DNA from 4 places in the Photobacterium makurazakiensis genome. Region 1 is predicted to be linked to each of the others. Evidence: predicted binding sites of a transcription regulator. Region 1 holds the regulator's gene; each other region holds the start of a gene.
The links. Region 1 encodes PurR, which represses purine synthesis genes. Its sites were predicted from a motif close to TNANGNAAACGTTTNCNTNA; they were not measured.
Positions count from the first base shown of each region.

Region 2: a site for PurR is predicted at 1,057-1,076, ahead of L4D09_RS07445 (phosphoribosylaminoimidazolesuccinocarboxamide synthase). Genes of this name have one in related genera too.
Region 3: a site for PurR is predicted at 1,027-1,046, ahead of L4D09_RS03070 (NCS2 family permease). Genes of this name have one in related genera too.
Region 4: a site for PurR is predicted at 1,041-1,060, ahead of L4D09_RS21090 (uracil-xanthine permease family protein). Genes of this name have one in related genera too.

Region 1 is NZ_JAKJSJ010000043.1:50,179-52,390, forward strand. It holds gene L4D09_RS18810 (TfoX/Sxy family DNA transformation protein) at 1-67, opposite strand, end outside; cyclic di-GMP riboswitch class I at 196-300, opposite strand; gene purR (HTH-type transcriptional repressor PurR) at 505-1,518, opposite strand; gene L4D09_RS18820 (heme ABC transporter ATP-binding protein) at 1,972-2,212, opposite strand, start outside.
Region 2 is NZ_JAKJSJ010000015.1:45,887-48,098, reverse strand. It holds gene L4D09_RS07450 (ATP-dependent helicase) at 1-987, opposite strand, end outside; gene L4D09_RS07445 (phosphoribosylaminoimidazolesuccinocarboxamide synthase) at 1,191-2,212, shown strand, end outside.
Region 3 is NZ_JAKJSJ010000010.1:134,313-136,524, reverse strand. It holds gene L4D09_RS03070 (NCS2 family permease) at 1-929, opposite strand, end outside; gene L4D09_RS03065 (methyl-accepting chemotaxis protein) at 1,986-2,212, shown strand, end outside.
Region 4 is NZ_JAKJSJ010000052.1:18,894-21,105, forward strand. It holds gene L4D09_RS21090 (uracil-xanthine permease family protein) at 1-994, opposite strand, end outside; gene L4D09_RS21095 (DUF2066 domain-containing protein) at 1,279-2,212, shown strand, end outside.

The DNA of each region.
Region 1 (2,212 bases):
AGCGTGATTTTACGTTGTTGAAACAACTAAACAGTCGTAATGAATTTTTAAGTACTGGTTTGTCCATGCTTCTTCTCGGTGAAAAAAATCTAGGGTCACCTAACAACAGAGCGAGGATTTCAGATTAGCAAAATTAACAAAAGAGTAATGTCAGAATCATGTAAAATATGACGCCTGATCACTATTGCTATATCCATCGGCAACCCCGCTACCTTAAGTCGAACTAGTTATTGAAAACTATGGACTCTTAGGCCGGAAGCTTTGCGTCCCAATCTTTCGAAAGGTTTGCCTTGTTCGTGACTGTTTAAGAATATCGCAGAAGCAAAATTTGAACCTGCTCCCACTTTTAATAGCGTGACCTTGCTCCCATAAATTATTTTATCTTGTATTTATTTAATTATAAAAAACACCCAAAGTTGAGTGTTTATTCTAATAAGGCATAGGGATAAGACTAAAAAAACGGAGGAAAAGCCTCCGTTTCTATCTCGAGTGATTATTGGCTTGTTACGAATTGGTGTTTCGGTTTATCACTGACTTTCTAATCACAAGCTCTGGTATCATTTCAAATATACGGTGCTCATGCTCTTTATCTTTCACTCGCTCCAACAGAATTTCGATAGCTGTTTTACCAAGACGGCGCTTAGGCTGGTGAATAGTGGTTAGCGGTGGAGAAAAGTACGGTGCTAAATCAATATTATCGTAGCCGATAATTGAAATATCTTCAGGTACACGAATACCAGCTTGTGAAAATGTACTGATCATGCCCATCGCCATGATGTCATTGAAGCAAAAGATCGCCGTTGGACGTTTGTCCATTGCAATGATCTTGTTAGCGGCTTCAACTGCAGATTCACATTCAAAATCGCCTTCTAAAATCCAATCTGATTCGACTTCCAGCTCGGCTTCTGACATGGCTTTTTTAAAGCCTTTTAAGCGTTCACGACAAGCTGTTTTATCACTGTGACCTGTTAAGCAACCGATAGCTTTATGCCCATGCTCAATGAAGAACTTAGTCGCAACATAGCCGCCTAACGCAGCATTATCTTGAATTTTATCTGTATGAGGGCTTTCTGGTCCCCAATCCATGACAACCATAGGCAAGTCTTTTTGGCGCTCTAATAGACCGAGTAGGTTTTCATCCAAGTCTGAGCACATGACCAACAAACCATCAACGCGTTTTTCAGCCAGCATGCGTAAATAATCACGTTGCTTCTCAAGGTTACCTTCTGTGTTGCATAAGATAAGCGTGTAACCAGCACCGTAACAGTACTCTTCAACACCGTGTACGACTTCAGCAAAGAAAGGGTTGGTCGATTTTGTAACCAACATGCCAATAGTACGGGTTGTGTTGCATTTTAAGCTACGCGCCACAGCACTCGGAGCGTAGTTTAGCTCGTCAACTGCAGACAGTACTTTTTTCTGCGTTGCTTCTGCGACAAATCGCGTTTTGTTAATCACGTGAGAGACGGTGGTTGTAGAGACACCAGCCATACGTGCAACATCTTTAATCGTTGCCATATTTATTCTTCTAATAATAAGGGTCAAATGACCTAGGTAATTTTAAGCTTTACTCAATAGAGTAGTGCACTGCTAAAACAGTTCACTGTTCTGTTGAGTACAGATAACAGAAACGACAAAAGGCCGCGACACGAATGGGCGGCTTCGTTTCTTATAGTATTCATATTCTATCGCGATTACAGGGTTTCAATTGTTGCATAGTGTAATCGCTTGCGCTCTCATTTTACTCAGTGTAGCAAAGAGTGCAATGTTTCTTGTCTTAATAAATCAGGATTATTTATGGATAAGAACGAATTGGTTTATTTATAACCAGTTATAAATCTGGTGAATTGTTCTGCTAAAGATGAAACGGTAAGTTTATAAAGCCTTTTTAGTTTGATTAAGAAGGCTTTAAGGCAAATGAAGTAGAATGAAAAAAGAGCTATTTTTGGTTTGTTTAACAACAATTTGCCGTTAAATAGCCAGTTTTAATGTTGATTTGGGCTCTTCAATTTCGTGGCTGGAGGTTGCGAGCACAATAGGGTAATTATCGATTGGGTGCTGTGTAATGCAAACAGGCCAACCATAAACGCGTTCGATCGTTTCCTCTGTTAAAGCGTCCTTCGGGCAACCATCAGCTTGAATTCTTCCCTCATTAAGAATGACTAAACGGTCTGCATATTGCGCTGCTAAATTTAAATCGTGAATCACTATG
Region 2 (2,212 bases), on a different contig from region 1:
CTCGCAAGATGTTGTTAAGAAATCGCTGAAGCGCTGCTTGTTATTAGCAATAAGATGGCTTGCCGCAAGTGCAAGGCTATGGCCAAAACGGAAGGTTTGCGACAAGGTGTAGGTTTTGGCTGGAGCAAAGCTCTCATCAAAATCCAGCATAAACTGCGGGGCACTTCCGCGCCATTTGTAGATACACTGGTCAATATCACCCACAGCCACTAGCTGTGTGTTATCGCCCAACAACTGTTTGAGTAAGCGGTATTGCGCCGTGTTAATATCCTGAAATTCATCAACAACCACCAGCTTGCAGTGCTGATGGTAATGCTGGCGAATCGCATCGTTACCTTCCAGTAGCTTTACTGTTTCAACCAACCAGTCATCGAAGAACAAAGTACGCTGCTGCTTTCTCAACTCTTCAAACTTTTCATAACCATCGATGATAAACAGGTAATCACGGTTTATTTCTGCCAACTTGAAAACTTCATAAGGCGACAACATGTATGCCTTCACCAAGCCAATGAAACTCAGCAGCAGTTCAATGGTTTTCGGATCTTTAATAACCTGCTGTCGTTGATAGGTTTTCTCAAGACCTGCAATCTCTCGAAGAATCCCCTTCACTAACGCCTTATCACTCTCACCACTTTGATAATCGACACGAAAACCTGTGTCGCGCAAAAAACCGGTTTGGTTAAGAAACTTCAAACAAAAACTATGAAATGTATGCACAGGTACAGGCTGCTCTATGCCAGCCGTCTGTAGTTTGGCTTGAAAATCGGTACGAATATCCCGATTAAACATCATTACCAGCATTTCTTGAGCATTTATGGTGGTAAGTTTTTGTTCAATTAACCCAACCAGTGTGGTGGTTTTCCCTGTCCCCGCCCCTGCGATACAAAGTGCATTGCCATCTTGATGTTGTATGAATGCTGATTGTTCAGTGGTGTAACGGGTCATAACAGGCCTAACGGGAAGAAAACAGGATAGTGATTCTGCCACAGTTCTTGCTTTGCTCGTGAAGAAAATTCGAGCAGTTAAACCATATTCTCATATCGGTGTAARATTATTTTGCGCAATCGTTTGCCTTTCTTGCTGAAAGGCTACGATTCTTCTGCTATTATCGCCTAAAATTCGTTGCGTACTGGGCAACTTACCCTGCGTTAACATGCTTTCTTCGTTATCTTCTGAAATAGGAATTCGCCATGAGCCTTGCTGATCAAGTTCTCGCTGTAAATGATGACCTGCCAATCCGTACCGACAAACCCGTTCACAGTGGTAAGGTACGTTCTGTATACTGGTTAACTGAGGCCGACAGCCGCCGCCTAATCGAAGAGAAAGGATACAACGTCAAACCTGATGCGCCACTTGCTATCATGGTGATCAGTGATCGTATTTCTGCATTTGACTGTATCTGGCACGGTGAAGGTGGCTTAAAAGGTGTTCCGGGAAAAGGGGCTGCCTTAAACGCGATTTCAAACCACTGGTTCAAGTTATTCCGTGAAAACGGATTAGCTGACAGTCATATTCTTGATATTCCCCACCCATTTGTTTGGATTGTTCAGAAAGCTAAGCCCGTTATGGTTGAAGCGATTTGTCGTCAGTACATTACTGGCTCAATGTGGCGTGCTTATAGTAAAGGTGAGCGTAACTTCTGTGGTATTGAACTGCCAGAAGGCCTGAAAAAAGATCAGAAGTTACCTGAACTACTCATGACCCCTTCAACCAAAGGGATCTTAAAAGGTATTCCAAATGTACCTGAAGTAGATGATGTCAACGTCACTCGCCACGATCTTGAAGCGAACTATGAAGCATTCAATTTCCGTAGCACGGATGATATAGCCCACTACGAGAAGCTATTGCAGGAAGGCTTCAATGTGATCAGCAAAGAACTTGAAGATATCAATCAAATCTTTGTTGATACCAAGTTTGAGTTTGGCTACGTCACCGATGCTGCAGGTCAGGAAAAGCTGATTTACATGGACGAAGTAGGTACACCAGACTCTTCTCGCATCTGGGATGAATCCGCTTACCGTGACGGCAAGATTGTCGAAAACTCAAAAGAAGGTTTTCGCCAGATGTTACTTAACCACTTCCCTGATCCAGACATTCTATTAAATAAAGATCGCATGGAAGAACGTTTCGCCTTAGCACGCGAAAATGAGCTCCCGGTTGAAGCATTGATGGAAGTATCGAAGGTTTACACTGGGATTGCGGAAAAAGTAAC
Region 3 (2,212 bases), on a different contig from region 1:
ACACCTGAAACACTTTCAACAAATGATGTCGTGTTCGATGTGCCCAATACTGCACCCACTGATGTTGCAGTACTGTCAGCAAGCAGTGCGCGGTTAAGACGTGGAAGCTTACCGTCTTTGTCCATTAGGTTGGCTTTATTCGCAACACCGACCAAGGTACCTGCGGTGTCGAACAAATCGACAAACAAGAAAGCAAAAACAACTGAGATTAAGCCAACTTCAAGTGCACCTGAGAAGTCCATTTGCATAAATGTCGGCGCAATACTTGGTGGCATAGACACGATACCGCCATATTGGATGTCACCAAACAGGATGCCAAGCACGGTTACCGCTAAAATTGCAATCAATACTGCCGCTTTATAACCACGGTGAACCAGCGCAATAGTTAGGAAAAAGCCCAACGCAGCCATTGCCGCAGGGAAGCTTGTGAAATCCCCCACTTGAACCAATGTGGCAGGGTTTGCGACAACAATGCCAGAACTCTGTAAGCCAATGAATGCAAGGAATAAGCCGATACCCGCAGAAATGCCGGTGCGAAGTGACAGTGGTATCGCATTGATGATCCACTCTCGCACGCGAAGGATGCTTAATAGAATAAAGCATAAGCCCGAAAGGAATACCGCAGCCAGTGCTACCTGCCACGTATGCCCCATACCGAGTACAACGCCATAGGTGAAGAATGCATTCAAGCCCATACCTGGCGCTTGGGCAACTGGGTAGTTAGCCACAAAACCCATGATGAAACAGCCAACAACTGCCGCTAAACACGTTGCAACAAATACTGCACCCGCATCCATCCCTGTTGCCGACAACATTGTCGGGTTAACGAAGATGATATATGCCATGGTTAGAAAGGTCGTTAAACCAGCCAACAGCTCTGTACGAACATCCGTACCGTGCTCTTTCAGTTTGAATAATTTCTCAAGCATTGCTCTCGATTCCTTGGAGATCTTAACCAACAGTTAAATCAAACCCTGTTTCAGTGAATACTCTGCAGTCACACTCAACAAGGTTCGTAAAAAGTAAAATAGAAAACGTTTGCGCCCTATTTTTGGAGGCGATTATAGGCATGTTACCCACCGATTTCCAGCAAATAACGCAATTATCACTAGTACATTATTACAACCGGATAAAAAACCAACCAATGCATCGTTCACTAAATAATAAGTTATTCAAAATCAATGAATTAACATCTCATTATCATGGTTATTTTTTAACCTAATAATATTTTTTACTGCCACGCAATCGTTTAATATGCACTAAGTTAATATTGAATTTAGCCACTCGAACAGAATGTAATGGAATACACCGAAAAGGATAAGAATTAGGTAAGAGTGAATTTGAATTTTAAGATCAAGCAGATAAAAAAACGCCACTTCAAATGGAAGCGGCGTTAAGAATGTCACTATAACCCAAAGGGGGTTATAAAAATTCTCAAATAAGGGGGTGAACAATACTGTTGCTATACCCTGCTCGACTCAATAAAGCGTCGAGCAAAATACAAAATTAGTAGCCGAACGAGCTTGGATAATGGAAATTGCTAGTGTAAACAGCGCGTGTGTTCCAAAAACTTGTTACAGATTTAAATACTTTCATTTTTATCACCTTAATTATTAAGTTGTCATAACACATCAACGTTGTGCTCAGCCATCATGGCTTGACTTAATCTCGGTTCCTTGGAGGCGATATATCGGGCTCATCCTAGAGCGGTTTGCTGTGTCGTTCATTCTTCAATCAGAAGTTGAAGAAACTATAACCGAATGGTTGTAAACTTTCAATAATTATTTTAACTGCGTCACACTTTTAGCCATAAAAAGCTACCACACCACCAAAAATGTAAATTAGTTACACTTTCGCATTAAGCCATCTTTATATAAGACAAGACTAAAGTGTAACCCTATGCCTCTTGATTCACTATGCATATGCAACATATCCTATTGCACAGGAACAAAATGGATAATGATAATAAAGGATGAAGTACTAGCATGGAGCGATTTCATACACTCAGAGCCATTTCTATCAGTAAGCGGCTATATCTACTTGGTATCACAATTACCCTTTTAACATTGCTACCACTGCTATTGTTTGCCAGCAATTACCAACAAAACCTAATGGAGCAAAAAAGGGTTAAAACCCGCCATCTCGTCGAGACAGTTCATTCATTGGTTGACTACTATCACCAACAAGAGCAACAAGGTGTACTCTCACGTGA
Region 4 (2,212 bases), on a different contig from region 1:
ACAACAGGATCATTATACCGCCCATAACCGGGACAGGAATTGTTTGAAGCATTGCGCCGAGCTTACCCACAAACGCTAATACTAACGCCGTTACCGCAGTCCAAGTCATAATCACCGGGTTGAATGACTTTGTTAGCATTACAGCGCCTGTGACTTCCGAATATGTGGTATTGGGTGGAGCTCCAACCATTGAAGCCGCAATCGTTGCCACGCCGTCACCAGCGATAGTGCGATGTAGGCCTGGTTTTTTTAGGTAATCCTTACCCGTAACATTCGATATTGCTAGCATGTCACCTACGTGTTCGACTGCAGGCGCTATCGCTACAGGGATCATAAATAATACGGCATTAATGTTGAACTCAGGAAAGGTAAAGTTTGGCATGGCCAACCAGCTAGCTTGTTGAACGGGCGTAAAGTCAACAACGCCGAATGCCAAGCTTGTCAGGTAGCCAGTCACGATCCCCGCCATGATAGGCACGAGTTTGAAGAAACCTTTTGCAAAAACGCTAACCCCAATCGTTACTAGTAGGGAAATGGCAGAAATCCAGATGGCGGCATCACCATTAACGAGCTGAACGGCACCGTCTCCTGTTTTGCCTACAGCCATATTCACAGCTGCGGGGGCCAAGCCGAGGCCTATGACCATAATGACAGGGCCAACCACGACGGGAGGAAGTAGTTTATGGATAATACCGACGCCACGAACTTTAATGACGACACCCATGCAAATATAAACCACCCCTGCCATCATTAGGCCGCCCATAGTTGCAGCAATGCCCCAGGTTTGGACGCCGTACATGATAGGAGCAATAAAAGCAAAAGAGGAAGCAAGGAAGATTGGAACAGATCGTTTGGTGATAACTTGGAAAAGCAGTGTACCGATACCAGCACCGAATAGGGCAACATTAGGATCTAGCCCTGTTAAAAGGGGCACCAAGACTAAGGCACCAAATGCAACAAATAGCATCTGTGCACCCTGTAATATCTGCATCATTATAAATTCCCACCCAACAATAAAAAAAATCGCGGAATATTATCACAGTAGAAAACGTTTGCCTAAGCGGGAAGATCAATTATTTACTCGATACATTGTGTTACTTATGTAAAAGCGGAATTATCACAATTTACTGACGATGGATTACTTGTAATGACAGATACTTATTACCAATTCGTGGTGAAAATACTCAAAAGAGTTCTAATTTTGTGTCAGAAGCAGTTGCCGAGCGAGATACTATCACCTTATGATCAGGCCCTAATTAAGTAATGAATGAGTTTACTATGTTGCGTGTTGCTTTACTTTTCATGGTGATATTAGCCCTGCCGTTAAAAGCGGCAACGGTTACCAACTTGTATCAAGCGCAGGTGATACTGCCAGATACGGATAGACAGTCTGAGCAAGCCGCTCGTAATCAGGCGCTGCAACAGGTGCTGATCAAAGTTTCTGGTCAGAGTGGGATAGTACAAAATGAAGTGATTGCCAAAGCAATCAAGAATAGTAGCCAGTACGTTAGTCAATTTGGCTATGGTAATTTGGATGGCCAACAAACACTGGATTTGACGTTTGATCGTGCTCGGATCCGTAACTTACTAACGCAAGCAAATTCCACACTATGGGGTGAGCAGCGTCCAAATGTACTGATATGGTTGGTCGAAGATGCCAACCGAAGCCGTAATATAGTATGGGATCAGTCCAGTAATGCTTTAATACAGGATGTGAAACGCGCATCAGATGTGCGTGGTTTACCTGTGATGTTACCGATTGGTGATTTTGAAGATGTTACAGCAATTAGTATTCCCGATCTTTGGGGTGGTTTTGTTCAGCCGATATCGGGCGCGAGCCTCCGTTATCAACCTGATGCCATCGTAGTTGCTCGTGCACGTCAAATGGGTGATGGCAATGTACAACTTGGCTGGCAACTTTTTTCGGAAAATGCAGAGCGTCTTGCAACGGCTCAGTTAGTCCCTGTGGAAGGGCGTATTGAAGGAACGAGGGCTGAGACCATAACTCAAATGGTGGGTCAGGTTACCGATCACTTGGCGGCAAAATATGCGGTGCCACTTGGCGGCGATAATTCTGGCTTAGTGTCGGTAGTGGTGGATAATATCCAGTCATCAGAAGATTTCTTTACACTAGAGCGGATGATGACAAACTTAACGTCTGTTGCTGCGGTAAATGCGCATAAAATTCAAGGGCAGAGTGTTGAGTTTACCG